Regions from separate parts of the Streptomyces sp. NPDC001606 genome, predicted to be linked through region 1. Evidence: riboswitches for the same ligand, from Rfam matches in the RefSeq annotation. Region 1 holds a riboswitch; each other region holds the start of a gene.

What was found. A riboswitch is a leader RNA that binds a small molecule or an ion and turns the genes downstream of it on or off. The one in region 1 is predicted to bind S-adenosylmethionine.
Region 2: another riboswitch for S-adenosylmethionine. It lies ahead of ACWCV9_RS10795 (aminotransferase class V-fold PLP-dependent enzyme); the one in region 1 lies ahead of ACWCV9_RS00210 (amino acid ABC transporter permease).
Region 3: another riboswitch for S-adenosylmethionine. It lies ahead of thrC (threonine synthase); the one in region 1 lies ahead of ACWCV9_RS00210 (amino acid ABC transporter permease).

The regions. Positions count from the first base shown of each region.
Region 1 is NZ_JBSFHC010000001.1:34,351-43,926, forward strand. Features, by position in the region: gene ACWCV9_RS00185 (LLM class flavin-dependent oxidoreductase) at 1-1,143, opposite strand, end outside; gene ACWCV9_RS00190 (putative leader peptide) at 1,221-1,307, opposite strand; gene ACWCV9_RS00195 (GNAT family N-acetyltransferase) at 1,367-2,092, opposite strand; gene ACWCV9_RS00200 (transporter substrate-binding domain-containing protein) at 2,184-3,212, opposite strand; gene ACWCV9_RS00205 (amino acid ABC transporter ATP-binding protein) at 3,282-4,079, opposite strand; gene ACWCV9_RS00210 (amino acid ABC transporter permease) at 4,076-5,056, opposite strand; SAM riboswitch class IV at 5,381-5,489, opposite strand; gene ACWCV9_RS00215 (glutathione S-transferase family protein) at 5,555-6,418, opposite strand; gene ACWCV9_RS00220 (putative leader peptide) at 6,642-6,752, opposite strand; gene ACWCV9_RS00225 (aliphatic sulfonate ABC transporter substrate-binding protein) at 6,929-7,987, opposite strand; gene ACWCV9_RS00230 (ABC transporter ATP-binding protein) at 8,030-8,761, opposite strand; gene ACWCV9_RS00235 (ABC transporter permease) at 8,758-9,576, opposite strand, start outside.
Region 2 is NZ_JBSFHC010000004.1:225,695-235,270, reverse strand. Features, by position in the region: gene ACWCV9_RS10805 (rhomboid family intramembrane serine protease) at 1-608, shown strand, start outside; gene ACWCV9_RS10800 (Lrp/AsnC family transcriptional regulator) at 605-886, shown strand; gene ACWCV9_RS10795 (aminotransferase class V-fold PLP-dependent enzyme) at 923-2,284, opposite strand; SAM riboswitch class IV at 2,462-2,578, opposite strand; gene ACWCV9_RS10790 (undecaprenyl diphosphate synthase family protein) at 2,681-3,355, opposite strand; gene trpD (anthranilate phosphoribosyltransferase) at 3,928-4,992, opposite strand; gene ACWCV9_RS10780 (3-oxoacyl-ACP synthase III family protein) at 5,499-6,446, shown strand; gene ACWCV9_RS10775 (hypothetical protein) at 6,574-7,254, shown strand; gene ACWCV9_RS10770 (thiamine pyrophosphate-binding protein) at 7,309-9,087, shown strand; gene ACWCV9_RS10765 (phytoene/squalene synthase family protein) at 9,128-9,576, shown strand, end outside.
Region 3 is NZ_JBSFHC010000019.1:131,351-140,926, forward strand. Features, by position in the region: gene ACWCV9_RS29375 (ROK family protein) at 1-700, opposite strand, end outside; gene ACWCV9_RS29380 (extracellular solute-binding protein) at 859-2,103, shown strand; gene ACWCV9_RS29385 (DUF3263 domain-containing protein) at 2,133-2,357, shown strand; gene otsB (trehalose-phosphatase) at 2,411-3,244, shown strand; gene ACWCV9_RS29395 (alpha,alpha-trehalose-phosphate synthase (UDP-forming)) at 3,249-4,679, opposite strand; gene ACWCV9_RS29400 (glucosyl-3-phosphoglycerate synthase) at 4,762-5,706, opposite strand; SAM riboswitch class I at 5,869-6,011, shown strand; gene thrC (threonine synthase) at 6,030-7,313, shown strand; gene ACWCV9_RS29410 (MoaD/ThiS family protein) at 7,310-7,585, shown strand; gene ACWCV9_RS29415 (cold-shock protein) at 8,028-8,231, shown strand; gene groL (chaperonin GroEL) at 8,610-9,576, shown strand, end outside.

The sequences.
Region 1 (9,576 bases):
GTAGGCGGTGCGGAAGACACCCCGGCGCTGGAGTTCGGGGACCAGACCGCGGGTGATGGCCGGCAGGTCGTGTCCGGCGACGGCGGGCCGCAGCCGGAACCCGCTCAGGCCCTGCTCCGCCCACTCCTGCAACAGGTCGGCGAGTTGTGCAGGGGTGCCGGCGAAGATGCGGGCGTCGCTGGTGTACGGCTCACCGGCGAGGGCGTCGAGCCGTGCCCGGCGGTCCTCCGCGGCGGTCTGCTCGTCGTCCAGGAAGACGACCAGGTCACCGAAGACATGCAGAGGTTCGCCGGCCCGCCCGGCGGCCTCCTGCTCGGCCCGGATCTCGGCGACGATCGCCCGGGCGTGCGCGGTGTCCTGCGGGGTGACGTAGCCGACGTCTGCCTGGCGGGCCACCAGCCGGTAGGGAAGGGTCCGGTGGGCGAGGGCGGTCACCAGGGGCTGGCCCTGGGGCGGGCGCGGGGTGATGGAGGGCCCCTTGACGCTGAAGTGCTTGCCCTGGAAATCGATGTAGTGCAGCTTGTCGCGGTCGATGAAGCGTCCGGTGGCGGCGTCCCGGATCTCCGCGTCGTCCTCCCAGCTGTCCCAGAGCCGGCGCACGACCTCGACGTAGTCCGCGGCCTCGTCGAAGAGTTCGGTGAGGCGTTCCTGCCCGGTCGGGCTGTCCAGTTCGCTCAGCTCGATCGGCGGGAAGGTACGGCGGCCGAAGTGGTCGAACTCGTGGGGCCGGGCGGAGACCTGGACGCGCAGGCCCGCGCGGCCGGTGCTCACGTAGTCGAGGGTGGCGATCGCCTTGGAGATGTGGAACGGCTCGGTGTGGGTGGCGATCACGGTCGGCACCAGGCCGATGTGCCGGGTCAGGGGTGCGATCCGGGCGGCGGTCAGTACGGCGTCCAGCCGGCCACGGACCTGGTCGGTGCGGCCGTCGAGTTCGCGGTAGTCGGAGGATTGCAGGCCGAGGCCGTCCTCGAAGGTGACGAAGTCGAGCAGTCCGCGCTCGGCCTCGGCGACGAGGTTCGCCCAGTGTCCGGCGGTGAACAGGTCGCGGGGCCGGGCGACTTGCTCGCGCCAGGAGGCGGGATGCCAGCCGGTTCCGTCGAGGGCGACGGCAAGGTGCAGAGGAGAAACTGGAGTTGAGGACACGAGAGTGCCTTCCTGGAGGTCCGTACGAGATCGCCGGCCCGCGGAAGTCTGGGCGCACGGCGGCTGGGGAAACGGGGTCAGGAGCTACAGAGGGAGCCGGCCACGCGCTGGAGGTCGATGTGGGGCCGGGAGTGCAGGAGAACGGCACGCAGTACACGTGTCATGTCTCGCACCTCCGTCGACGTGGGCCGCGCACTCACCCTCGACAAGGACAACGACACGGCTATGCCGTTTCTTCCGGCGCGGCGGCCCCGATGTGCCGGACGAGTGAGAAGACCGTGCGGCTGCGCAGGGTGAAGCCGATCGACTCGTACAGCCGGATCGCGTTCGCGTTGGTGGCCGCGGCGTGCAGGAAGGGCTGTTCCCCGCGTTCCTTGATGCCTGCGGCGACGGCACGGACCAGGCGGGTGGCCAGCCCCCGGCCCCGGTGGTCGGGGTCGGTGCACACGGCGCTGATCTCCGTCCAGCCGGGCGGGTGCAGCCGCTCGCCGGCCAGGGCGATCAGCCGGCCGCGGTGACGGATGCCGAGGTAGGTGCCCATCTCGACGGTGCGGCGCCGGTAGGGGCCGGGTTCGGTGCGGGCGACCAGGTCGAGGATCTGGGGTACGTCGTCGGGGCCGAGGCGTACTGCCTCGGGGTCGGGCTCGGCGCGCAGGGAGGTGTCCACGAGCTGGACGCCTTGTACGACGTTGACGACCTCCCAGCCGTCGGGCGCCTCGGTGACGCCTCGTACCGCGGCGGTGCCGCCGGGACCGACGAGGCGGGCCAGGTCGGCCCAGGCGCGCGGGTCGTCCTCGTCGGAGAGGGCGTGGAAGGGGGATACGTCCTGGGGGTAGCGGGCGGCGTCGCCGATGCGTTCGGCGAAGTGGGCATGGGGTCCGGTGAGGGCGGCCCAGGCGGGGTTGTCCAGGACGTGCGAGGACGTGGCGTCGACGGTGGTGACGGACATGGCGTGGCGGTCTCCGGGGTACGGCTCGGGGTGTCCGGCGTACCGGGGACCCCACCGGGAGGTGGGTGGTGGGGTCCCCGGCACGCGGTGGTCAGGAGTTGTCGAGCGGGAGTCCGGGCGGGTTGACCTCGGACGTGGCGACGGCCTCGTTGGAGAGGTTGTAGGCCTTGAGCCACTCGGCGTACTGACCGTTCTTGATCAGGTGGTTGATGGCGTCGGCGAGCGGCTTGGCCAGGCCGCTGTCCTTCTTGGCGGTGGCCGCGATCAGGCCCTGGAGGCTCGCTCCGGCGCCCGAGTAGGTGCCCGCGGTGCGGGTGGCGTTGGGCGTGTTCGCGGTCTGCCTGTTGTGGTAGGCGATGCCGGGGTTGGGGCCGAAGTACGCGTCGATCTTGCCGCCGGACAGGGCCAGGTAGACGCTGTTGCTGTCCTGGAAGTACTTGACGGTGAGCTTCTTGCCCTCCTTGGCCAGCTTTGCCTTCCACTCCAGGAGGATCTTCTCCTGGTTGGTCCCGGCGCTCACGGAGATGGTCCTGCCGGCGAGGTTCTCGTAGGTGCCGCCGAAGTTCCAGGTGCTCTTCTTCGGCACGGCGAAGGCGAGGTTGTCCTGCCGGTAGGAGGCGAACTCGTACTTCTTCTTGCGCTCTTCGGTGTCGGTGACGTTGGAGAACGCCACGTCGACCTTGCCGCTGTCGATGCCGACGAAGAGGTTCTCCCATGTGGAGTTCTTCACCTCGGGCTTGAGGCCGAGGACCGCGGCGACCAGCCGGCCGAAGTCGGGCTCCGCGCCGGTGAGGGTCTTCTGGTCGCTGCCCACGTAGGCCAGCGGCGGGAAGCCGGCGGGCAGGGCGCCGATGCCGATCTCCAGCTTGCCGCTCTTCCTGAGGGCGGCGGGCAGTTCGGCGCTGATGGACTTGACCTCGGAGACCTTGATGGTGGTCTGCTGGGCGGCGCCGTTGGAGGCCTGGCCGATGACGACCTCGCCGGGCTGGGCGACGGTGTCGGTGGTGGTGGCCGCGTCGCTGTTGCCACCGCAGGCGGCGAGCCCGGTGGCCAGGGAGGCGACGGCGGTCGCCGCGGTGATGCCGCGTATCAGGCTGCGTCGGGTGACGTGGGTGCGCATGGCCGTTCCTTGTCGCTCAGGGGCGGTGATGAGGGTGGTGGCGTGGGGGGAGGTCGTGGGGGCGGCGGGTCACAGGACCTTGCTGAGGAAGTCCCGGGTCCGCTCGTGCCGTGGTGTGTCGAGTACTTCGGAGGGCGGTCCCTGCTCGATGATCTTGCCGCCGTCGATGAAGACGACCCGGTCGGCGATCTCGCGGGCGAAGCCGATCTCGTGGGTGACGATGACGAGGGTGGTGCCGCTGGAGGCCAGGTCCCGGATGACGGCGAGGACTTCGCCGACGAGTTCGGGGTCCAGGGCGGAGGTGGGCTCGTCGAAGAGGATGACGCCGGGGCGTAGCGCCAGGGCGCGGGCGATGGCGACGCGCTGCTGCTGGCCGCCGGAGAGCTGGCGCGGGTAGGCGCCGGTCTTGTCGGCGAGGCCGACCCGGCCGAGGAGTTCGCGGGCCAGTTCCTGGGCTTCGGCCCGGGCGAGCCGCCCGGTGGCGACGGGGGCCGCGGCCACGTTGTCCAGGACGGTCAGGTGCGGGAAGAGGTTGAAGTTCTGGAAGACGAACCCGATCCGTCCGCGCTGGGTGAGGATGGCCCGCTCGCTCAGCTCCTTCAGCCGGTCGCCCTGCCGCTTCACACCGATCAGCTCGCCGTTGATGCTGACGTGGCCGATCTCGGGCTTCTCCAGGTGGTTGATGACCCGCAGCAGGGTGGACTTGCCGGAGCCGGAGGGGCCGAGGATCACGGTGACCTCGCCCGGACGGACCGTCAGGTCGACGCCGTCCAGGACGCGGTGGGTGCCGTACCACTTGTGCACGTCGTGGACCTCGACGGTGGCGGCTTCGACGTCCGCCAGCGCGTCGGCGGTCTTGGCGGTCATACGGCGGCCTCCCGGCGGATGCGGGCCCGCAGGTCGGTGAGACCGGTGCGGAGCTTCTGGAGGGGCGTGGGCGGCAGGCTGCGGGTGGCGCCGCGGGCGTAGTACCGCTCGACGTAGAACTGGATGACGGAGACGACGCTGGTCAGGATCAGGTACCAGGCGGTGACGACGAGCAGCAGCGGCACGATGTCGCCGGGATAGGTGGAGCCCATGGTCTGCGCGGAGCCGAACAGGTCCAGCAGGGAGACGTAGAAGACCAGCGAGGTGCCCTTGATCAGGCCGATGAGCTGGTTGACGTAGTTGGGGATGATGGAGCGCAGCGCCTGCGGAAGGACGATTCTGCGGAACTGGTAGACCTTGGGCAGGCCGAGGGCGGCGGCCGCCTCGTGCTGGCCCTGGTCGACGGAGAGGATGCCGCCGCGCACCACCTCGGCCGCGTAGGCGGCCTCGTTGAGGCTGAGGCCGACGACGGCGACGACCATGTCGGTGGCGAGTTTCGACTCGTCGAAGGAGAAGAAGGCCGGCCCGAAGGGGATGCCGACGCTCAACGTCTTGTACAGGGCGCTGAAGTTGTAGAGGAAGATCAGGACCACGATGAGCGGGATGGAGCGGAACGCCCAGACATAGGTCCAGCTGACCGCGCGCAGCACCGGGCTCTTCGACAGCCGGGCCAGGGCGAGCAGGACACCGCCGACGAGGCCCAGCACGGCGCTGTAGGCGGTGACTTCGAGGGTGATGAGCAGGCCGTCGAGGATGGTCGGCCGCAGGAACCAGTAGCTCCAGCGGTCCCACTGGTAGAAGGGGTTGGTCACCAGCCCGTGTGCGAACTGGGCGACCAGGACCAGGACGACCGCGGTGGCGATCCAGCGTCCCGGCCTGCGCAACGGCTGCACTCGCTGGGCGGTGAGGGCCTTGGGCGGTTCGGTGGCGGTAGGCGCCTCGGGCAACGTGACGGTGGCGCCAGGGGGTTCGCTCATGGTGGGCTCCGGCTGGGTGGGAACACCCCGGCGGCACGCCGGTGTGCGGGGACGCACGGGTCGGCGGGAGACCGGGAGTGGGAAGGGCGACGGCACACCGCGCGGGCGGTGTCGGTCAGGGAGTGCGGGGGCTGTGGGGAGGTGTCAGCCCCGACAGCGGGCACGGCCCGGTGCGGTACACAGCGCGCTGTTGACGCGGAGCAGATCGACGGCGCGGTCGGCGACGAGCAGGCTCGTGTACGTCCGTACGCAGCCCGGGGAACGGCGTGCGGCCGTTCTGGGAGCTGCGTACATGGTGTCACCGTCACTGTTCCGGCCCTGTGGGCCTCGCGCTTACCGATGTGTCATCGGCCGGGTCGTCACCTGGGGCACCCCACCGCGGTGCGAGGGTTGCCGGTCAGCCAGCCAGGGCTTGTCGCTGACACTCATGACCGTTCTGGGCCGTAGTTAAGACAATGGCCCGAACGTATGTCAACGCCGGTCCACCAGGTGGAACGGCTAACGGGCCGAGTGTGCCGCCCAGTCGAGGATCTGGACGGCCGATCCGGCGGCCTCCAGCCCGCGGCACTGGGCGTGGTGGCGTCGGTCGATGCCGTCGAGGTCGAGGTGGGCGCCGAAGGCGGGGTGGGCGGTCACACGGCGGGCGTAGGACCACAGCGCCGGGTGGCCGGCGATGCGCTGGACCGCGGCGGCGTCGAGATGGTGCCGGTGCACGGTGTCGAGCCGGACCAGGGCGACCCACAACTCGACGTCGGCGGCGGCGACTTCGTCGCGGATCAGGTAGGTGCGGCCGACCAGCCAGCGGTCGAGGGCGCCGAGGGTCTCCAGCAGCGTGGCGAGTGCCATGTCACGTTCCGCCGTGTCCGCTCCCACGGCTCCGGCCCGCTGCGCCGCTCCCTCGATGCCCTCCCTGCACATCTGCTCCACGGCCTCGATCTCCGACTCCGCGTCGCACGGGTAGAGCGAGGGGGCGCAGGTGTCGAAGCGGTGGGCGAGGTCGCGCATGATGTCCCGGTCGTGGGTGCTGACGATCCGCCCGGACCAGCCGTCGCTGAGCACCGGCGCCGCGGCCGGACCGGAGTAGCGGTGCGCGCTCGCCTCGTACAGCGGACGCAGGGCCGAGTAGCCGCCCTCGGGACAGTCGGGGACGGCGGGCAGGAAGGTGACCGGACAGATGTCGTCCAGGCCGAGCAGGGTGTGGGTGACGGCGATGCGCAGGCCGTCGGGACACGCGGTCGACAGATGGAGCCGGTAGCGGCCTGGCACCGGGTAGTGGCCGCTGCGTGCGTCCCTGCCGATGCGGCCGCGGAAGGCGGGCGCGGGCCGGACGGAAACGTGGGCGGCCGGCGTGGTGACGGTCATGACTCTCCCCGAAAGCGGGCGCGGACGTACGCGCGGCGGATGCGACATCGGGCTGGGCCCCGTGGCCGGATCCCCCTCCTTCGCCCGGAGGGCGTGCCCGGCACTCGGTGCCGGGCACGCCGGGGCTACGGGGATACGACGACGGAACCCTGAGCGGGGCTCACCTGGGCACGCCGAACGGCACGACGTTGCGTGGAAGGCGTCGGCGTGGCAGCTGCGCAGGTCAGCCCATGCGGCCGAGCGCGCTGCAGACGCGGAGCAGGTCGATGTGACGTCGGGAAGTCAGCAGAGGCGAACGGCTCACTCGGACGGTGACCGGAGCAAGGCGCCTCATATTTCCCTACCTGTTCGCTAGGATTCCTTACCGAGTGTCGATGCGCCGGCCACGGACGTCAAGGGGTCCGTCCCGCATGGCGGACATCCCGATGGACGGCGGCTCGCCCGCCGTGGCCACCCGGTCGGTTCCGGTCGCTCCGGGAGGGGGTCAGGCATGGGCACTCGCCGGTGCGCTCATGAGGTGACCTTGAGCTTGGAACTGTCGTAACCGGCGGGGAGGAGGTTGTCGGTGATCGATTCGACGTCGACCTTCTTGGTGATCTGGCCCGCGTCCAGGAAGGCGTCGGCGAGGTGCTGTTCCAGTGCGATGTCCGGCTGCTCCACCGGGGTGACCCGGTTCGAGTAGGCGGCCAGGGAGGCCTTGGCGTCGGCGAGCGGGATGCCCTGCTCCTTCGACAGGGCCTGCGCGTACTTCTCCGGGTTCTTGACGCCCCAGGCGAACTCCCGCGACAGCCTCTTCAGGACGTCCGTGAGGGCCGCGCGCTTGGCCTTGTCCTTCAGGGAGGAGTCACTGGCGACGTAGTAACTGCTCGTCTGGTCGATCGGCGGGAGCCCCTTCACCAGGATCCGGGCACCGTTCTTGACCGCGATCGCGGACTGCGGGTTCCAGATCGACCAGGCGTCCACCTTGCCGGTGTTGAACGCGGTCGCGCCGGCCGCCGGGTCGAGGAAGACCAGCTTCACGTCCTTGGGGGTGAGGCCGACGCTCTTCAGGGCGTTGAGGGCCAGACCGTGGGCCGAACTGCCCTGCGGGACGGCGATCTTCTTGCCCTTGAGGTCCGCGGCCGTCCTCAGCTCGGAGCCCTTGGGCACGATGATGTTCTCGACCGCCTGGTCGGGCGTGAGCGAGCGGTTCACGGCGACGATCTTGAAGCCGTACTCCTTCGCGGCACCGGTGATCGGCGGTACGTCACCGACGCTGCCGAGGTCGATGTCGCCGGAGGCGGCGGCCTGGATGAGCGGCGGGCCGTAGGTGAAGCGGGCGAACTTCACCTTGTAGGGGGCGTTGTCGAACACGCCCGTGACCTTGGCCAGTTCCTGGCTGCCGTCCCCGCCGTTGTCGCCGATGGTGAAGGTGTACTTGCTCCACTCGGGGTGCTTGGCATCGCTTGCGTCGGCGGCGTTGCTCAGTGGCGCGGCCGTGTCCGACGACGACGATCCGCAGGCGACGAGGGTGCCCGCCAGGGTGAGCGAGCCGAGGGCGCCGATGAGTCCGGTGGTTGTTCTGCGCATGGTCGTCGTTCTTTCTGTGCCGGGTGAGGGTGTTCGCGGAGGTCAGTGGCGGCCGGCGAGGCCGAGGTCTTCCAGGAGCCGGGCGCGGAGTTCCTCGCGGGCGACGCTCGCTTCGCGGTCGGCGGCGGGGAGCTGGACCTCGTGCGAGGAGCCGATGCGGCCGTTGCTCATGACGACGATGCGGTCCGCCAGGGCGATGGCCTCGTCGACGTCGTGGGTGACGAGCAGCATGGCGGCCTGGTGCCTGGTGCGCAGCGCGCGGACGAGGTCGTGCATGCGCAGCCTGGTGATGGCGTCGAGCGCCGCGAACGGTTCGTCGAGCAGCACGAGTTCGGGCTCCGAGACCAATGCCCGGGCGAGGGAGACCCGCCCGGCCTCGCCGCCGGAGAGTTCCTTCGGCCACGCCTTCTCGCGGCCTGCGAGGCCGACCTCGGCGAGCACGTCGCGGGCCCGTTGTTCGGCGTCGGGCCCGTGCAGGCCGAGCGTGACGTTGCGCAGCACCCGCTGCCACGGCAGCAGCCGGTCGGCCTGGAAGACGATCGCGCGCCGGGCCGGGACCTCCACCCGCCCGCCGTCGGGCCGGTCGAGGCCGGCGAGCAGACGCAGCAGGGTGCTCTTGCCGCAGCCCGAGGGGCCGAGCAGGATCACCAACTCACCGTCGGCGATGGTGAGATCGAGGCCGTCGAGTACCGTCCGGTCGCCGAAGCGGCGGACCACCTGCTCGACGACGACTCCGGTCCGCCGGCGGAACTCCGTTGCGGCCGTGCTGCTCATGACGCCTCATAACCGGGGCGCCACCGCAGCAGCACCCGCTCGAGAGCCCGCACGAACTGGTCGGCGAGCAGTCCGAGGAGCGAGTAGATGACCAGCCCCACGAAGACCTGGTTGGTCTGTAGATACGTCTGTCCCTGGGTGATGAGGAAGCCGAGTCCCTGGTCGGCGTTGACCGTCTCCGCCGCGACGAGCCCCAGGACGCTGTACGCGAGGGAGAACCGCAGGCCGACCAGGAACCCCGGCAGGGCGCCGGGCACCAGCACGCGTGTCACCAGGCGCCAGGTGCCCGCTCCCGTGGTGCGCGCCATCTCGATCAGCCGCTGGTCGACGCCCCGGATGGCGGCGAACAGGTTGAGGTACATCGGCACGCCGGCGCCGAAGGAGATCAGCAGCACCTTGGTGAGTTCGTCGATGCCGAACCACACGATCATCAGCGGCAGCACGGCGAGGAGGGGGATCGTGTTGAGCACCTGCACGAGCCCGTTGAACAGGTACTCGCCGCTGCGCAGCAGGCCGCCGAGCACGCCGGTGACGATGCCCGCCGTCAGGCCGATGGCGAGACCGATACCGGCCCGCTGGAGCGAGATGGCCAGGTCGGGTCCGAGGACGCCCTGCTGCCACAGGTCGACGGCCGACCGCACGACCGAGGTCGGCGCAGGAGCGTACGTCTTCGACACCACCCCGGCCCGGGCGAGTACCTCCCAGGCGACGAGGACCGCGACCGGGGTCGTGTAGATGCCCAGCGGCCAGCGCAGGCGCTCGCGCAGTCTGCTGAGTGGCGTCCGGCGGCGGGCGCCGCGCGGCAGGAACACCTC
Region 2 (9,576 bases), on a different contig from region 1:
CGTACGGCTCCGGGGAGTCCCTGCTCGCCGCGCAGCGCGTGTACTTCCACCGCTGGGGCGTGGTCCCGGCCGAGCTGTTCGAGGGCGTGCCGAGGGCGGCGCTCACCCCGCTCACCGCGCTGTTCGTGCACGGGAGCTGGGTGCATCTGCTCGGCAACATGCTCTTCCTCTTCGTCTTCGGCGCGATGACCGAGGAGCGGATGGGCCGGGTGGAGTACACACTCTTCTACGTCGGCTGCGGCTACCTGGCCCTGCTCGGTTACGCGGCCGCCAACGCCGCCTCGGAGCAGTCGCTGGTGGGTGCCTCCGGGGCGATCTCGGCGGTCCTCGGCGCCTTCCTCTACCTGTTCCCGCGGGCGCGCGTGACCAGTCTTCTGCCGTTCCTTCTCTTCCTGCCGGTACGGTTCCCGGCCTGGGTCGTGCTGCCGTTCTGGGCGGCGCTCCAGTGGCTCTCGGCGGGGCGGGCGGGACAGGGCCCCGGGGTGGCGTATCTGGCGCACCTGGTGGGCTTCGGGCTGGGCTTCGGCTACGCGTGGGTGCGTTACGGCCGTACGGATAGAGTGAAAGCCGCCCCTGCCCAGGCGCCCGAGGGAGAGAAGCAGCCGTGATCACCGCGATCGTCCTGATCAAGACCAGCGTGGACCGGATCCCCGAGATCGCGGAGCAGATCGCTTCGCTGGACTCGGTGAGCGAGGTGTTCTCCGTGACGGGGACCTACGACCTGATCGCGATGGTCAGGGTGCGGGAGCACGAGGACCTCGCCGAGGTGATCCCGGGCCGGATCAGCAAGATCCCCGGCGTGGAGGGCACGGACACGCATGTGGCGTTCCGTACCTACTCGCAGCACGACCTCGAGGCGGCGTTCGCGATCGGCCTCGACTCCTGACCGTCCGGACACCGCCTCACCGGGAGGTACGGCCCCTCACACCGCCGGCACGCAGCGGCCGTCCTCCGTGCGGTACGTCCACTTGGCACCGTCCCTGACCAGTTCCCGGACCGCGCTCACGAACCGGTCGACGTGCTCGTCGGGGGTGCCCGCGCCGAAGCTGACGCGCACGGCGTTGAGGGACTTCTCGCCCGGGGCCGCCTCCGGCGCACCGCACTCGCCCTGGGTCTGCGGGTCGCTGCCCAGCAGCGTGCGGACCAGGGGGTGGGCGCAGAACAGGCCGTCGCGGACGCCGATGCCGTACTCCGCGGAGAGGGCGGCGGCGAAGTGGGAGCTGTTCCAGCCGTCGACCACGAAGGAGATCACCCCGACGCGCGGGGCGTCGTCGCCGAACAGGGAGAGGATCCGTACCTCGGGGATCTCGGCGAGCCCCTCGCGCACCCGGCGGATCAGATGCTGCTCACGGGCGACCAGGGTGTCCCAGCCGGCCTCGGTGAGCGCCTTGCACGCCGACGCGATGGAGTAGGCGCCGATGACGTTCGGCGAGCCGGCCTCGTGCCGGGCCGCGCTCTCGTGCCACGCCACCTCCACCCCGCCGTCCGGGCGCCGGGTGACCGTGCGGCTGGCGCCGCCGCCCGCGAGGTACGGCTCGGCCGCGCGCAGCCAGTCCGCGCGGCCGGCCAGGACGCCGGAGCCGAACGGCGCGTACAGCTTGTGTCCGGAGAAGGCGATCCAGTCGACGTCGAGGTCGCGGACGTCCACCGGCTGGTGCGGGACGAGCTGGGCGGCGTCCACGACGATCCGGGCGCCGTGCGCGTGCGCGGCGGCGGCCAGCTCGCGCACCGGCCACAGCTCGCCGGTGACGTTGGAGGCGCCGGTCACACAGACCAGGGCCGGGCCGTGGGGCTCGCGGCCGGCGAGCGCCCGCTCCAGGGTCTCGACCGCCTGCCGCGGGGTGCGCGGGGCGTCGAGGTAGGTGACCCGGGTGTCCTGCCAGGGCAGCAGGGAGGCGTGGTGCTCGGTCTCGAAGACGAAGACCTGGCAGCCGGCGGGCAGCGCGCGGGCCAGCAGGTTCAGCGAGTCGGTGGTGGAGCGGGTGAAGACCACCTGGTCGCCGGGGCGGCAGCCGAGGAAGTCGGAGACCGTGCGGCGGGCGTTCTCGAAGAGGTCGGTGGAGAGCTGGGAGAGGTAGCCGGCGCCGCGGTGGACGCTGCCGTAGTAGGGGGCGTAGGCGGCGACGTCGTCCCAGACGCGCTGGAGGGCGGGGGCGCTGGCCGCGTAGTCGAGGGCCGCGTAGGTGACCTCGCCGCCGGTGACCAGCGGAACGGTGACATCCCGCCCCAGAACCGGCAGAGGGGCACAAACGGACTGGTCGGCGGCAGCGGTGGAGACGGACATGGCGGAACTCCCGTGAGGCGTGTGGGATCACCGCGCGAGCAGAGGTCGCTCAAGCACGGAGAAAGGGGAAAAGGGTGCGCGGAGGCGGGGCTCGGCGGCCCTAACGCATTCGCTTGCTCACGGAAGACTCCTCGACGACCAGGACCCCTGGTCCACGCTTCGACTCAGCGTGCGAGGGGTCCGCGCTTGCCGTAGACCTCGCTGCCTACGACCTGGTCCTCACCCGGGGCACCCCGCCACGGACGGAGGGTTGCCGGACAGCCGGCCGGGGCCTTGTGGCTGTCGCTCATGACCTGGACAGGAACGTAACGGAGCTGATCGCCGCGCCGCAACTCCTGTCCGCATATCGGGACCTCGGCATGCCGGCGAGGCATGCCGAGGCCGTCGGCCGTGCCGTCAGCTCGACTCGGGCATGCCGGACTCCGGGTAGCCGCCGTAGCGGCGCTCGCGGTTGCGGAGGTCCTTCATCGCGGCGTCGAAGTCGGCCCGCGTGACGTCCGGGAACAGCAGCGGGGAGAAGTACAGCTCGGCGTACGGGGACATCAGCGGGAAGAAGGACGACATACGGACGGCGCCGCCGGTGCGTATGACGAAGTCGACCTGTTCCGGGACGTACGCGTTGCTGGCCAGGATCTCCTCGGTCATGACCGGGATCTTCCCGTTGAGCTTGTTGAAGATCCCGATGACCTCGCGGGAGAGGGACATTCCGAGGATGTAGTGGACCGTGAAGTCCGAGTCGGCGTCCGACGCCTTCCGCATCGTCTCGAGCGATTCGAGGTAGCGTTCCGGCACCAGGTCCAGGGAGCCGGAGTACGCGAAGTTGCAGCTGCCGTGGACGCGCTGGGCCAGGTCGTCGAACGCGTCGAGGAACGTCGTCACCGCGGCCTCGGGGCGGTTGAAGTTCTTCACCGAGGACGTCGTGATGTAGAGGGTCTTGATGCCCTCCTCCCGGGTCCAGCCGATGAACTCTTCGAGCTTGTCCGCCATCGCCTTGTAGCCCTCGTCGAGGGAGACACCGTTTTCGATGGACCAGCGGCGCATGCCGTCGGGCAGAAGCATCAAGTTGGTCACCGTGTTCTCCTTTTGCTGAATGCGCTGGCGCGAACAAGTGCGGGTGTGCGTCGACGGCACGTCCGAGGGGTTGCCGACGAGGGAGGAGAGGGTGTCGCCAGAGTGCGCAGGCCTGTTCCGCACCCGTGCTGGGTGCGGTTACCGGTTCGGTCTGCGGATGTGACGGCCGTCGAGAAGGCCGGAATGGGCAGAGCAAGGGCCGGTGAGAATGTTCCGGCGCTTTTCGGGGCGGTCGGTGCCGCCCGGTGGTGAAGACACGCGCATCACGCGCGGAGTCGCATAAAAACGGTGCGGAGCCGAGTCGGCTCAGGTATGGACCGGACGTAATCGACGGTCCGGCGGCGTCGGATTCCTATTCCATGGCTGGGTACAGCTGTCCCTCATCCATGCCCCCGTCATCCCTTCGTTGTCCCCGTTCAGATGCGTGCTCCGGACAAAGCGGAGGCACACACATCACCACGAGGGAATGCACTTGACGCTAGCATATCCCCCGACCCGGCCGGCTGATCAAGATCTGACGCCAATTTCCCGCAGTGCGGGGCGACTTGTACGGCCGCCCCGCCGGGCGGACGTCAGGCGTTGGTGGCCGCGACCCAGCGCTTCAGGAGCCGGCCCGCCGCCCCGGAGTCGATCGACTCGGCCGCGCGCTCCATCCCGTCCCGCAGCTGCTCCGCCAGGGACCCCGGGCCCGGCTCCAGGGCGACCAGCGCGGCCGCGGAGTTCAGCAGCACGGCGTCCCGCACGGGTCCCTTCTCGCCGTCCAGCAGCCGCCGCGCGACACCCGCGTTGTAGGTGGCGTCCGCCCCGCGCAGCGCCTCGACGGGTACCAGTTCCAGCCCCACGTCCCGCGGGTCGAAGGCCTCCTCGGTCACCTTGCCGTCGCGTACCACCCACACCCGCGAGGTGGCCGTGGTCGTCAGCTCGTCGAGCCCGTCGTCGCCGCGGAAGACCAGGGACGAGTGACCACGGGCGGCGAAGACGCCGGCCATGATCGGGGCCATCCGGGGGTCGGCGACACCGACGGCCTGCGCCTTGACCCGGGCCGGGTTGGCCAGCGGGCCGAGCGCGTTGAAGACCGTGCGGATCCCCAACTGGCCGCGTGCGGCGGCCACATGACGCAGCGCCGGATGGAACTTCACCGCGGCGCAGTAGGTGATGCCGGCCTCCTCGGCGACCTCGGCCACCCGCTTCGGCGCCAGGTCCAGGTTGACGCCGAGCGCCTCCAGCACATCGGACGCGCCGGAGGCCGAGGAAGCGGCCCGGTTGCCGTGCTTGACGACCTTGGCGCCGGTACCGGCGATGACGATCGAGGACATCGTGGAGATGTTGACGGTCTTGGCGCCGTCCCCGCCCGTTCCGACGATGTCGACGGTGTTCCCGGACACCTCGATGACGGTGGCGTGCCGGTACAGCGCGTCCACCAGCCCGGTGATCTCCTCCACCGTCTCGCCCTTGGCCCGCAGCGCCACCACGAACCCGGCGATCTGCGCGTCCGTGGCCTCGCCGCGCATGATCCGGTCCATCGCCCAGTACGTCGCACCGGCGTCCAGGTCGCGCCCGGACAGCAGGGCGTTCAGCACCTCGGGCCAGGAACGGCCCGCCGCGGTGTCGCCTCCAGCGGGGGTCACAGCGCTCATACGGCCGCTCCTGAGTCGTCGGTTTCAGCCATCCACCACCGCGCGCGCGGGGAGGATCCCAGCCTATCCAGCCGGGCGGGGCGCGGGGCGCCGGTCTCACAGTGCGGCCACTCAAAAGTAAGGAATCTTACGTTTGAACACCGGAACCAATGCATGTTGAACGAAGTCCAGGCCGCTTTCCCTGGCACACCCGGACATCGCGGATATCTTCCCCCCAGAGCGACCGTTACCTTACGGTTACCTAACTGAGATCTGGCCGTGACCGTGATGATCATAGAGTTGCCATCGCTTTTGCGCCACTTGCAAGCACGCTCGACATAAACGCCACTCCAAAGCGTCAACGGGGGACTCGAGGGGGGAACGTGCAGCGCATTCTCTTTTTTCTTTTCGCCACACCTCTCCTGGTTCTCCCGGTCAATGCATGACTAGCACTCCCACCGCGAAGATTGGGAATTTTTGTGGTATCGACTCGCGTTGTCGATGTAGTCAATTTCATGCCGGAAAAAGTGGTTCGAAACAGTGAGCTGCTTTCCGAGGACAGCGACCTGAGTGACCATGCGTTCTTCGCGGGCGTTCACGAACGACGTTTCGCGTGGCCCGAGTACACCTCCGCCCGGCTGGGTACCGCCGCTCTCGAGAAGCTGCTCGAGCGCAATGGCGTGGACCCGGCGACCGTGGATCTCATCATCTGCGCCTCCCAGCTGAACGACGCCTTCTCGCCCGGTGTGGGCACCGCGATTCAGCACGCGGTGGGCGCGACCTCGGCAGCGGTTCTCCAGGTGGACAACGGCTGCTGCTCCTGGGTCTCCTCGATCAACACGGCCAAGGCCTTCATCGACTCGGGCCAGTACCGTACGGTGGCCGTGGTCACGGTCACCAACTTCGTCTCCCGGCTGGAGGAATTCCAGCAGAGCCCGGAATCCCGGGTGCTCGGCGACGGGGCGTCCGCCACCTTGCTGACCGCCGGCGAGGAACCCACCATTCTCTCCGTGCACGAGCAGTCCTTCGGTGAGAACTGGGGCGCGCTCAAGGTCGAGCCGAGTGCCGTCGACGGAATGGAAATTCCCTATTGGGCGCACGGTTCCGGCGCCCTGACGGTAAACTTCGACCAGAAGATGCTGGCGCGGCTCTACACCGTCACCATGGAGCAGCTCCCGCGGGCCGTCGAGACCGCCCTGGAGAAGGCCGGCGTACGGAACGAGGACATCGCCCGCCTCATCACCCACCAGCCGAACGAGAAGTACGTCGCGGAGTGGCGCAAGCGCTGCGGCTTCGACGACTCCCGTGCGCACGACACCCTGGGCATCTACGGCAACCTGTTCCAGGGCTCCCTTCCGGTGACCTTCGCCGACGCCCTGGAGAAGAAGCTGATCTCCCCCGGAGACCTGGTGGCGTTCGGCACGTTCTCCCACGGCGGCGAACTCGTCGCCTCCATGGTCTGGCGCTGGAACTGAGCCGTCCCGGCCGTCCGGACAGCCCCTCTACGACCATCACCGCATGCCCGGCACCGCCGGCATGTCCAGCATCACCGCATGTCCTGCACCACCTGTGTGTTCACCATTGCTTCATTCAGGAGGAAACATGGCCAACCGCGTCCCCGACGAGTCGGGCCTCGCGCAGAACTACGTCCTCGACCGCTCCGACCTGGTGGAGCTGGGCCTGGTGTGGAACGAGAACACCGGCATGGACGACATGATGAAGCTGATGGAGAGCAAGACGAAGGAGACGTACGACCACAACGAGGTGTTCGGCGACTACTGCTCCCTCGCCGAGCACATCAACGTGCCGTACGACATCGTCTTCGAGTACGCCGCCAACGCCCGTTCCCTGGAGGAGTGGACGTACAGCATCCGCAACATGAGGCACCTGGGCGGCGGTCTGTACAAGGCCGACGAGATGATCCAGCCGAACACGGACATCTACATCCGCGCCGACGCCCAGAAGGGCCCCGAGCACGGCCTGGTGATCTACCCGTGTGCCTGGGACCAGGGCCACGAGCTGTGGATGCGCTACTACCTGACGATCATCGACTCCTCGAAGGTCCTCAACAAGCCGGGCACCGTGGTGCTGTGGACCAACTGCAAGCACCCCTACTACGACCGCAAGACGGAGAACGTCCCGGACTACATCGCCGAGGGCCGGGCCCGCACCGACCGCGTCTGGGTCGGTGACATCTGGCCCATGTTCCACGCCGGCCACAGCATCGAGATGGGCAACCTCAAGCGGATCCTCGAGCACCGTTTCGGTTCGGCACAGAGCTGACGCGGGGCGGGGCACAGCCGGGGCAGCACATCCACGACGAACGGGGGTAGGACGATGCGGCTGGCCGACGCGCTGGTCACCGTTCTGCGGGACCTGGACACCAGGTATGTCTTCGGTGTCAGCGGCGCGAACATCGAGCACATCCACGACGCCGTCGAACGGCTCGGACAGGGGCGGCTCACCTCGGTCCTGGCGAAACGGGAGGACGGCGCGGCGTTCATGGCCGACGCCCGGGCCCGGATCCACCGGACCCTGGGCGTGTGCTGCTCGACCTCGGGCGGCGGCATGGTGAACCTGGTGGCGGGGCTGGCCGAGTCCTACGCCGAATCGGTGCCGGTGCTGGCCCTCGTCGGCCAGCCGCCGGCCGCCCTGGACGGCAAGGGGTCCTTCCAGGACTCCTCCGGCATCGGCCGCACGGTGGACGCGCTGCCCCTGCTGAGCGCGGTCACCAAGAAGACCGTCCGGATCACCGGGGCGGACGCGTTCTGGCCCGCCCTGAGGGATGTGCTCGGCACGGCCCTCAGCGGGCGCAAGGGTCCCGTGGCCCTGCTCATCCCCCGGGACAGCAACGAGCTGGAGGTCGGCGAGCCGCCCGCCGACTGGCCCCGCGACCTCAACGCCTTCGCCGACCCGGGACCGGTCGACGAGCCGGCGGTGCGGGAGCTGTTCGAGCGGCTGGGCGAGGCCCGTTCACCGGTGCTGCTGCTCGGCCACGGGGTACGCCGGTCCGCCGCCCCCGAGGCGGTACAGCTCTTCGCGGAGCGCGCCCGGATACCGGTCGTGACGACCATGGGCGCCCGGGGCGAGTTCCCGAACGACAACCCCCTGTACCTGGGGGTCGTCGGCGAGGGCGGCCATCCCTCGGCCGCCGCCTATGCGGAGCGCTCGGACCTCGTGGTGCTGGTCGGTACCGGACTGAGCATGATGACCCGCCGGGCGATACCCGGCTGGGACCCGGCGAAGGCCGCCGCGGTCAATGTGGACCTGGGCCAGCTGGCCCGCTCCGGCGCCGCCGACCTGCTGGTCCGCGGGGACGCCGGCCGGGTGTTCCAGCTGCTGGAGCAGTTGCGCGAGGTGAGCCCGTTCACCGCCCCGGTGGTCGACGGGTACACGATGACGCGGTTCCTGCCCCGGCGGGCCGACCGGCTCCCCGGCCGGGACACTCCCCCGGCCGACGACGTGCTCCTCCAGAGCGAGGCCGTCCAGCTGATCCAGGAGCACCTGCCGCCCGGGGGCCATCTGCTGTACGACGCGGGCAACTGCGCCGTCGCCTCCATGCACTACGGGTCCGTGCCGCCGGGATCGACCTCGACGATCGCGCTGGGCATGGGCGGCATGGGGTACAGCATCGGCGGCGCGATCGGCGCCCAGCTCGGCTGCTCCGAGTCCACCCGGACGGTGGTGTTCTGCGGCGACGGCGCCTTCCTGATGAGCGGACTGGAGCTGCACACCGCCGTCGAACTGCAACTGCCCATCCTCTATGTCGTCTTCAACAACGGCATGCACGGGATGTGCGCCACCCGGCAGCAGAAGTTCTTCGACTCCCGCATCACGGCGGTGGACTACCGGCCGGCCGATGTGTGCACGGTGGCGCGGGGGCTCGGCTCCCCGGACCGGCTGTGGGTCGCGAGCGCGGGCACCCGTGCGGAACTCGTCCGGCACCTGGACGACCACGCCCTCGACGGCCGGCGCCCCGGTGTGCTGGAACTCCGGCTCCCGGTCGAGGAGATGCCTCCCTTCGCCTCCTTCCTGCCGGCCGACGAGCCCACGGTGACGGTGCCGCGGCAACGGCGGTCCGTCGACTCGTACGAGATGAGCGGAAGCACCCTCTAGCGGCCGGCCGTCGGGCCGGCCCACACGAAAGAGCACAGACATGACGATGGTTCAAGAGCTCGATCTCGCGGGCATCAAGGACTCCGGTCTTCGCGCCGACTACATCACCGTCTCCCAGCTGTTCCGCAAGATCGGCCGCGGACGCTTCCTGGGCCGGTACATGTTCCCCGAGGCCAAGCGTCCCTACTTCGACGCCTTCATCACCTTCGTCGCCTACGTCGACAACCTGACCGACGACATCAACCTGAGCGTCGATGTCCGCAACCGCCGGCTCGACGAGTGGGAGCGCACCTACCTGGCCGTCGCCAAGGGCGACCCGCTGCCGGTGGACCGGCCGCTGTCCCGCTCGGAGGAGACCGACGCGGCCGTCGCCCGCGCCCTGGTGCACACCCTGCGCACCTGGGACCTGCCCTACCTGCGCGTGCCGGAGTTCGTCGCCGGCAACCGCCGGGCGCTCACGACGTACGAGTACGCGGACGACGCCGCGCT
Region 3 (9,576 bases), on a different contig from region 1:
CGGCGAGGGCGTCGACCGCCTCCTGCCAGATCCGGACGGCGTTCGGGTCGCCGGACATGACGGCCTTCGCGCAGTCGGCCGCGTCCGCGTCCGGCCTGCCGCAGGCCTCGGCCCAGGCCGCGCTGACGGCGGAGGCGGAGGCGTACCGTTCCAGACAGCCGTGCTGCCCGCAGGGGCAGGCGGTGCCTCGCGGCCGTACGACGACATGGCCGATCTCGCCCGCGAAGCCGTGCGCTCCGGACTCCACCCGGCCGTCGATGCCGATCGCGCCCGCGATGCCGGTGCCGAGGGCGACGAACAGGAACCGGTCGGTGCCCCGGCCCGCGCCGATCCGGCCCTCGGCGAGTCCGCCGGTGCGCACGTCGTGGCCGAGCACGACGGGCATGCCGAGCCGCTCGGCGAGCAGCGCCCGCAGGGGTACGTCCTTCCAGCCGAGGTTGGCGGCGTAGGCGGCGACGCCCTGCTGCTCGTCCACGATGCCGGGGACCGCTATGCCGGCGGCGCGGGCGGGCTCGCCGTAGTGCTCTGCGCCGTAGGCGCGCAGCTCGGCGGCGAAGCCGAGGATCCCGTCGACCACCGCGTCCGGTCCGCGCTCGCGGCGCGTGGCGCGGCGGGCGCGGTGCAGAAGCGTGCCGTCGTCGCCGACGAGGGCGGCCTTCATCCCGGTACCGCCCACGTCCAGGGCGATGACATGTCTCACCACGGGCCTAGTGTGGCCCTCCCACCCGCGAGAGGTCTAGTCCACTCACGTGGTGTAGACCTTATGTGTCCACATTTTGAACAGTCAGACATTGGGTTGGGGCGTTGAGGTTGCGTCGGCTTACGGCAGGAACGATCGCGGTGGTGTCCGCACTGGGCATGACGGCGGTCCTCGGCGGATGCGGGGCCACCGGCTCCTCCGGCGTGACGCTGAGACTCGTCGCCGCCGACTACGGGGACTCCGCCGCGAACAGCTCCAAGAAGTACTGGGACGGGCTGGTCAAGGAGTACGAGTCCAAGCACCCGAACGTGAAGATCGACGTCAGCGTGTACTCCTGGAACGACGTCGACCGCAAGGTCAAGGAGATGGTCGACGCCGGCCACGCGCCCGACCTCGCGCAGATCGGCGCCTACGCCGACTACGCCGCCGCCGGCAAGCTCTACCCGGCCTCCGACGTGCTCTCCATCCGCACCCAGGCCGACTTCCTCTCCCAGCTCGCCGACGCCGGGCAGTGGAACCACACGCAGTACGGCATCCCCTTCGCCGCCTCCACGCGTGTCCTCTTCTACAACAAGACCCTCTTCGCCAAGGCCGGCATCACCCCGCCCACCACCTGGGACGAGCTGGCCGCCGACGCCAAGGCGCTGAAGGCCAAGGGGGTCAAGTACCCCTACGCGCTGCCCCTCGGCCCCGAGGAGGCCCAGGCCGAGACCATGCAGTGGCTGCTCAGCGGCGGCAGCGCCGGCACCGGCGGCAACGGCTACACCGACGACGTCGGCACCTACACGCTCGACTCCGCGCAGAACGTGCAGACCTTCACCTGGCTCAAGGACGAGCTGGTCGGCCAGGGCCTGACCGGCCCGGTCGCCCCCGGCAAGCTCAACCGCGCGGACGCGTTCGCCGCCTTCGCCGACGGCCAGGTCGGCATGCTCAACGGCCACCCCACGCTGATCCAGCAGGCCGAGAAGAAGGGCGTGAAGTTCGGCATGGTGCCGATGCCGGGCCGGACCGGCAAGTCCCGCGCGGCCATGGGGGTCGCCGACTGGATGATGGCCTTCAAGCAGAACGGCCACGCCACCCAGATAGGTGACTTCCTCAACTTCGTCTACTCCGAGAAGAACGTCCTGGAGTTCTCCCGCGACTACGGCCTGCTGCCGGTCACCGGCTCCGCCTCCAACGCCATGAGCGCGTCGAACTCCCCCTCCGACCAGGCCCTCCACCCCTTCCTGGAGCAGCTGCCGACCTCCGAGCTGTACCCCGTCGGCAAGACCTCCTGGGCGGCGGTCAGCGCCGCCGTGAAGAAGACCATCGGCCAGGCCGTCGCCCCCGGCGGCGACCCCTCCGGCGTCCTCACCCGCCTCCAGGCGGCGGCCACGGCGGCCGACAGCAGCAACGCGAACTGACTGTCGGTACCCGGCGCTACGGTGGCCCCATGGAACTCGGCGACCGCGAACAGGCCATCCTCGCGCTGGAGCGCCGGGGCTTTCCCGGCCCCGGCGCGAAGGAGCGCGCGATCCGGGAAGAGCTGGGCCTCTCCCCGGTCCGCTACTACCAGCTCCTCAACGCCCTCCTGGACGACGCACGCGCCCTCGCCCACGACCCGGTCACGGTGAACCGACTCCGCAGACTCCGGGAATCCCACCGCACGAACCGCTGACCCGGGCGACGGCTCCAGGAGTGACACCGGGCGGTCGTGGATAGGGTCGGGGTATGGACCCCATGCCGATCCCGGACACCCCGGCCGGCCAGGCCGCCCTCGCCGCGTTGCTCGCCAGGCCGGCCACCGCAGTCGTCGGCCTCGACTTCGACGGCACACTGGCCCCCATCGTCGCCGACCCCGAGCAGGCCCGCGCCCACCCCGACGCCGTACCCGCCCTCACCGCCCTCGCCCCCAAGGTCGCCTCGATCGCCGTGATCACCGGCCGCCCCGCCGGGGTCGCGGTCCGCTACGGCGGCTTCGCCGGCGTCCCCGCCCTGGACCACCTCACCGTCCTCGGCCACTACGGCGCCGAACGCTGGGACGCGGCCACCGGCACGGTCACCGCCCCCGCCCCGCACCCCGGCGTGGCCGCGGTCCGCGCCGAGCTGCCGGGCGTCCTGGAATCGGTGGGCGCCTGGCACGGCACCTGGATCGAGGAGAAGGGCCGGGCGGTCGCGGTGCACACCCGCCGCGCCGCCGACCCCCAGGCCGCGTTCGAGGCGCTGCGCGGGCCGCTCACCGACCTCGCCACCCGGCACGGCCTGATCGTCGAGCCCGGCCGGCTGGTCCTGGAGCTGCGCCCGCCCGGCATGGACAAGGGCGTCGCCCTCGCCGATCACCTGCGCGCCACCGGCGCCGAGTCCGTCCTCTACGCGGGCGACGACCTCGGCGACCTCCCCGCCTTCGCGGCGGTGGAGAAACTCCGCTCGGACGGCGTACCCGGCCTGCTGGTGTGCAGCGGCAGCACGGAGGTGACCGAGCTGGCCGAGCGGGCCGACCTGGTGGTCGACGGCCCCGAGGGCGTCGTACGGCTGTTGCGGACGCTGGCCGCGCGCATGCCCTGACGCGTCAGCGCTTCACGGCGTCCAGCGCGTCCAGCTGGTCCAGGAACCAGCGCGTGGGCGGCAGGGCCGTCGCCGCGGCGGCCAGCCGCTCGCTGCGCTCGGCCCGCACCTCGTCCGGCAGGATCAGCGCCTCGCGCAGCGCCCGCGCCGTGCCCAGCACGTCGTACGGGTTCACCACCAGCGCGTCGGTGCCCAGCTCCTCGTACGCCCCCGCCTCCCGGGACAGCACCAGCGCGCACCCCGCGTCGGAGACCACCGGGATCTCCTTGGCGACCAGGTTCATGCCGTCCCGGATGGGGTTGACCAGGGCCACGTCGGCCAGCCGGTACGCGGCCAGGGAGCGCGCGAAGTCGTCCTTGACGTGCAGCACGACCGGGGTCCAGCCCGGCGTGCCGTAACGGGAGTTGAGGTCGTCCGCGACCCGCCGTACCTCGGCCGTGTAGTCCCGGTAGACCGCGAGGTCCTGCCGGGACGGATACGCGAAGGCGACGTGGACGACGCGTTCGCGCCACTCGGGGTGGTCCTCCAGCAGCTGCCCGTACGCCAGCAGCCCGCGCACGATGTTCTTGGACAGCTCGGTGCGGTCGACGCGCACGATGGTGCGGCGGCCGGCGCCGATCTCTTCCCGGAGCGCCGCCATCCGCTCCTCGACGTCCGGTTCGTGCGCCCGCTTGCGCAGGAAGTCCGCGTCCGCGCCGAGCCCGTGCACCCCGATCTCCGTGCCGGCCGGCACCCCGCCCGGCAGCACCGCCCGCGCGCAGGCGGCGAACGCGTCCGCCCAGCGGTGGGTCAGGAACGCCACCCGGTCCGCGCCGAGCATGCCGCGGAGCAGCTGCTCGCGGATGTCGTCCGGCAGCAGCGCGAAGTACTCCGGCGGCGCCCACGGCGTGTGCGAGAAGTGACCGATGCGCAGGTCGGGGCGGAGCGCGCGGAGCATGCCCGGCACCAGGCACAGGTGGTAGTCCTGCACCAGCACCGCCGCGCCCTCGGCCGCCTCCTCGGCCAGCGCCTCGGCGAACGCCCGGTTGTAGGCCTCGTACGACGCCCACTGCCGCCGGAACTCCGCGTCGAAGACGGGCTCCATCGGGGTCTGGTACAGCATGTGGTGGACGAACCAGAGCACCGAGTTGGCGATGCCGTTGTACGCGTCGGCGAACACGACCGGATCGATGTCGAGCATGCGGACCAGCTGCCCGCCGGTCGCGTCCACCGGCAGCCGCCGCCCGTCGTGGGACCGCCGTACCGCCTCGCGGTCCGCGTCGCTCAGCGCGGCGCACACCCACACCGCCTGCGCGCTCGGCCCGATCGCCGACAGCCCGGAGACCAGCCCGCCGCCGCCACGTCTGGCGTCCAGCGAGCCGTCCTCGCGCACCTGATACGAAACGGGGCCGCGATTGGACGCGACCAGCACCTCAGCACCGTGCGTGGAAGACATACGCCTCAACCTAGCCCGGCCCGGAACCGCTCAAACGTACGGCCCGCCCGGTACGGCCGCCGTATACGACGGCCCCGGTCGTTCACGCCACCTTGCGCTCGGCGTACTCCGCGATCTCCACCATCGGCGGCCGCTCCTCGGTGTCCACCGAGTAGGTGCGCGGTTCGAAGCCGTCCGCGCCCCGCTCGAACTGGGTGAGCGAGGGGCGGACCAGATGGCCGCGGGCGAGGCGGAGCTGCGCGGTGCGGTAGATGGCCGCCGCCATCCGGCCGAGCGCCTGCCCGTCCTGGTGCCGGTGCTTGCGCACCCCCAGGTCCACCTGGGCCAGCGCGTCCAGCCCCACCAGGTGCAGCGAGTCCACCAGCATGCCCAGTTCCACGCCGTACCCGACGGGGAAGGGCAGCTGCTCCAGCAGCGAGCGGCGGGCCGCGTACTCGCCGCCCAGCGGCTGCACGAACCCGGCCAGCTGCGGCCAGTGCATGTTGAGCAGCGGGCGGGCCATCAGCTCGGTGACCCGGCCGCCCTGCCCGGTGGCACCGGCGAGCGGACGGTCGTACATGCCCTTGACCAGGTCCACGTCCGGCTCGGTGAGCAGCGGGCCGACCAGCCCGGTGACGAAGTCGGAGGAGAAGTCCCGCAGGTCCGCGTCGATGAAGCAGACGAGGTCCCCGTGGGTGACCAGGAGGGAGCGCCACAGCACCTCGCCCTTGCCGGGGACGGCCGGGATGCGGGGCAGGATCGCGTCGCGGTGCACGACCCGGGCGCCGGCGGCCGCCGCGACCCTGGAGGTGCCGTCGGTGGAGCCGGAGTCCACGACGACGATCTCGTCGACGAGCGGGACCTGTTCGACGAGGTCGTGCCGGATCACGGCGACGATCTCGCCGACCGTCGCCTCCTCGTTGAGCGCGGGCAGGACGACGCTGATCGTCTGGCCGGTGCGCTGCTTGGCGGCCAGTATCCGGTGGAGCGGGCGATCGGCCACGGACCAGGAGCGGGTGGCCAGCCAGCGCTCGACTTCTTCCAGCACGGTCTGCGGCTCCTCACTGTTCGTGATCACACGAGGTGCGCTGTGTGATCCATCTCGCGGTTCGGACGTCTATCTCAACTGTCCTGGCCTTCGGTTACAGTCTTGAACAACGCCGATGACCATCGCATGTCGGGGTGTCAAGCGGCGTTGACAATCGCATACAGCTCATCCAGAGGGGCAGAGGGAAACGGCCCGATGAAGCCCCGGCAACCCTCCAGTCGGTCTCGTTCTCCATATCGAGGCTCCCGGCTAGGGAAGGTGCCAAATCCGTCTCACGGCGAGATGCGCCGTGGGGAAGATGAGGAGAAAGGGCCTCGCCTCACATGGCTGCGCAGACAGTTGAAACCCCCCTCGATTCCGCCGTCGACCTCGGTCCCGCCTCGGCCCTGAGCTGTCGCGAGTGCGGTCACCGCGTTCCGCTCGGCCCGGTCTTCGCCTGCGAGGAGTGTTTCGGCCCGCTGGAGATCGCCTACGACTTCTCCGGTCACGACCCCGAGGAACTGCGCCGGACGATCGAGTCGGGTCCCGCGAACATCTGGCGGTACGCGCCGCTGCTGCCCGTCCCCGCCGACGTGGCCGACAAGCCGAACCTCAACCCGGGCTGGACCAAGCTCGTCAAGGCGGACAACCTCGCCGGTGAGCTGGGCGTGACCGGCGGTCTGTACGTGAAGGACGACTCCGGCAACCCGACGCACTCCTTCAAGGACCGGGTCGTCGCCCAGGCCCTGGAGGCGGCGCGCGCCTTCGGCTTCACCACCCTGTCCTGCTCCTCGACCGGCAACCTGGCCGGTGCCGTCGGCGCCGCCGCCGCCCGGGCCGGCTTCCGCTCGTGCGTGTTCATCCCGCACGACCTGGAGCAGGGCAAGGTCGTCATGGCCGCGGTCTACGGCGGCGAGCTGGTCGGCATCGAGGGCAACTACGACGATGTGAACCGCTTCTGCTCCGAGCTGATCGGCGACCCGGCCGGCGAGGGCTGGGGCTTCGTCAACGTCAACCTGCGCCCGTACTACGCCGAGGGCTCCAAGACGCTCGCGTACGAGATCTGCGAGCAGCTCGGCTGGCGGCTGCCCGACCAGATCGTGGTGCCGATCGCCTCCGGCTCCCAGCTCACCAAGATCGACAAGGGTCTCCAGGAGCTGATCAAGCTCGGTCTGGTCGAGGACCGGCCGTACAAGATCTTCGGCGCCCAGGCGGAGGGCTGCTCCCCGGTGTCGACCGCCTTCAAGGCCGGGCACGATGTCGTACGGCCGCAGAAGCCGAACACGATCGCCAAGTCCCTCGCCATCGGCAACCCGGCCGACGGGCCGTACGTCCTGGACATCGCCCGGCGCACCGGCGGTGCGGTGGAGGACGTCACGGACGAGGAGGTCGTGGACGCCATCAAGCTGCTGGCCCGCACGGAGGGCATCTTCGCGGAGACGGCGGGCGGGGTGACCGTCGGCGTCACCCGCAAGCTGCTCGAGGCGGGTCTGCTGGACCCGGCGAAGACCACGGTCGTGCTGAACACCGGCGACGGCCTGAAGACCCTGGACGCGGTGGCCGGCACCGGTCTGACCGCGACCATCCGCCCCACCCTGGACTCCTTCCGAGAGGCTGGCCTCGCATGAGCGTGACCGTTCGCATCCCCACCATCCTGCGCACCTACACCGGCGGTCAGGCCGAGGTGCCCGCCGAGGGGGCGACCCTCGCCGAGGTCATCGCGGACCTGGAGAAGAACCACACGGGCATCGCCGCTCGAGTCCTGGACGACCAGGGCAAGCTGCGCCGGTTCGTGAACGTGTACGTCAACGACGACGACGTCCGTTTCGAGCAGGGCCTTCAGACGGCCACCCCGGACGGCGCGGGCATCTCCATCATCCCGGCCGTCGCCGGCGGCTGAGCATTAACCCGGTAACCGACGGTAGCCGGGATTACCGAGCGTTTATCGAATGGCCCCTTCCGCGATAGAAGCGGAAGGGGCCATTCAGTGTGATTGAGCGCGATAGAGTTGGGGAACCGGGTTGCGGGCCTACAGGTCGCGAGCCCCGGAATGGCGCCGCCCGCACGACAAGAAGTAGCCAAAGTGTGCGTGTTTTATGCGGCTTTCGTTCCCTTTGTGTAGCCCGACTTGCCCTGAATTCGCCCTGATTCTTGGCACATTCCGGATCGGGTGCGTCCAGATTTCTCGTCCGATTGACCTGTTGCAGACGGCAGTTGGACAGATACATTCAGCCGCGGTCGACGCGTTCCGGCGCACGCCCCCGACCGATTTGGGGGGTGAGGTCTGACCCGGGTCCGCGAAGTGTGGATCTGTGCAAGGGCCAGTAATAGGGGAGTTAGGCATGGCTCAGGGCACCGTCAAGTGGTTCAACGCGGAGAAGGGGTACGGCTTCATCGCGGTCGACGGTGGTGCGGACGTCTTCGTCCACTACAGCGCGATTCAGATGGACGGCTACCGCACCCTGGAAGAGGGCCAGCGGGTCGAGTTCGAGATCTCGCAGGGCCAGAAGGGTCCGCAGGCCGACATGGTTCGCGTCACCGCCTGAACGTAAAGCAAGCGTTCTTCGACGAAGGGCCCGCACCTCCCGGGGTGCGGGCCCTTCGCCGTGCCTGTGCGTGTGTGTGCCTGCGCGTGCGCCTGTGCCTGCGCTTGTGCGCGTGCCCGTGCCCGCGCCCCGGGGGCCGCATGCGCCCGTTCGCCCGGGGCGGAGACTCCTCGCCGGACCGTGGGAGGCGCTTGCACTCGACCATGCCGAGTGCTAATCATTGGCGTTAGCACTCTGAAGGTGAGAGTGACAAAGAAGGACCGGGTCGGTGAGGCCGCGGACCGGGTGGGGCAAGGAACCACAGGTCGGCTGGCCGTCCGTCGCGGGCGCGGGCGCGGTCCGAAGGAATCACCCCCAGTCCTGGAGGGACCACTTCACATGGCCAAGATCATCGCGTTCGACGAGGAGGCGCGGCGCGGCCTCGAGCGCGGCATGAACCAGCTCGCGGACGCCGTCAAGGTGACGCTCGGCCCCAAGGGTCGCAACGTCGTCCTCGAGAAGAAGTGGGGCGCCCCCACGATCACCAACGATGGTGTCTCCATCGCCAAGGAGATCGAGCTCGAGGACCCGTACGAGAAGATCGGCGCCGAGCTGGTCAAGGAAGTCGCCAAGAAGACGGACGACGTCGCCGGTGACGGTACGACCACCGCGACCGTTCTCGCCCAGGCCCTGGTCAAGGAAGGCCTGCGCAACGTCGCCGCCGGCGCCAACCCGATGGCCCTGAAGCGCGGTATCGAGAAGGCCGTCGAGGCCGTCTCCGCCGCCCTCCTGGAGCAGGCGAAGGACGTCGAGACCAAGGAGCAGATCGCCTCCACCGCGTCCATCTCCGCCGCCGACACCCAGATCGGCGAGCTGATCGCCGAGGCCATGGACAAGGTCGGCAAGGAAGGCGTCATCACCGTCGAGGAGAGCAACACCTTCGGTCTGGAGCTGGAGCTCACCGAGGGCATGCGCTTCGACAAGGGCTACATCTCCGCCTACTTCGCGACCGACATGGAGCGCATGGAGGCGGTGCTCGAGGACCCGTACATCCTCATCGCCAACTCCAAGATCTCCTCGGTCAAGGACCTGCTCCCGCTCCTGGAGAAGGTCATGCAGTCGGGCAAGCCGCTGCTGATCATCGCCGAGGACGTCGAGGGCGAGGCCCTGTCGACCCTGGTCGTCAACAAGATCCGCGGCACCTTCAAGTCCGTCGCCGTCAAGGCCCCGGGCTTCGGCGACCGCCGCAAGGCCATGCTCGGCGACATCGCGATCCTCACGGGCGGCGAGGTCATCTCCGAGGAGGTCGGCCTCAAGCTGGAGAACGCCACGCTGGACCTGCTGGGCAAGGCCCGCAAGGTCGTCA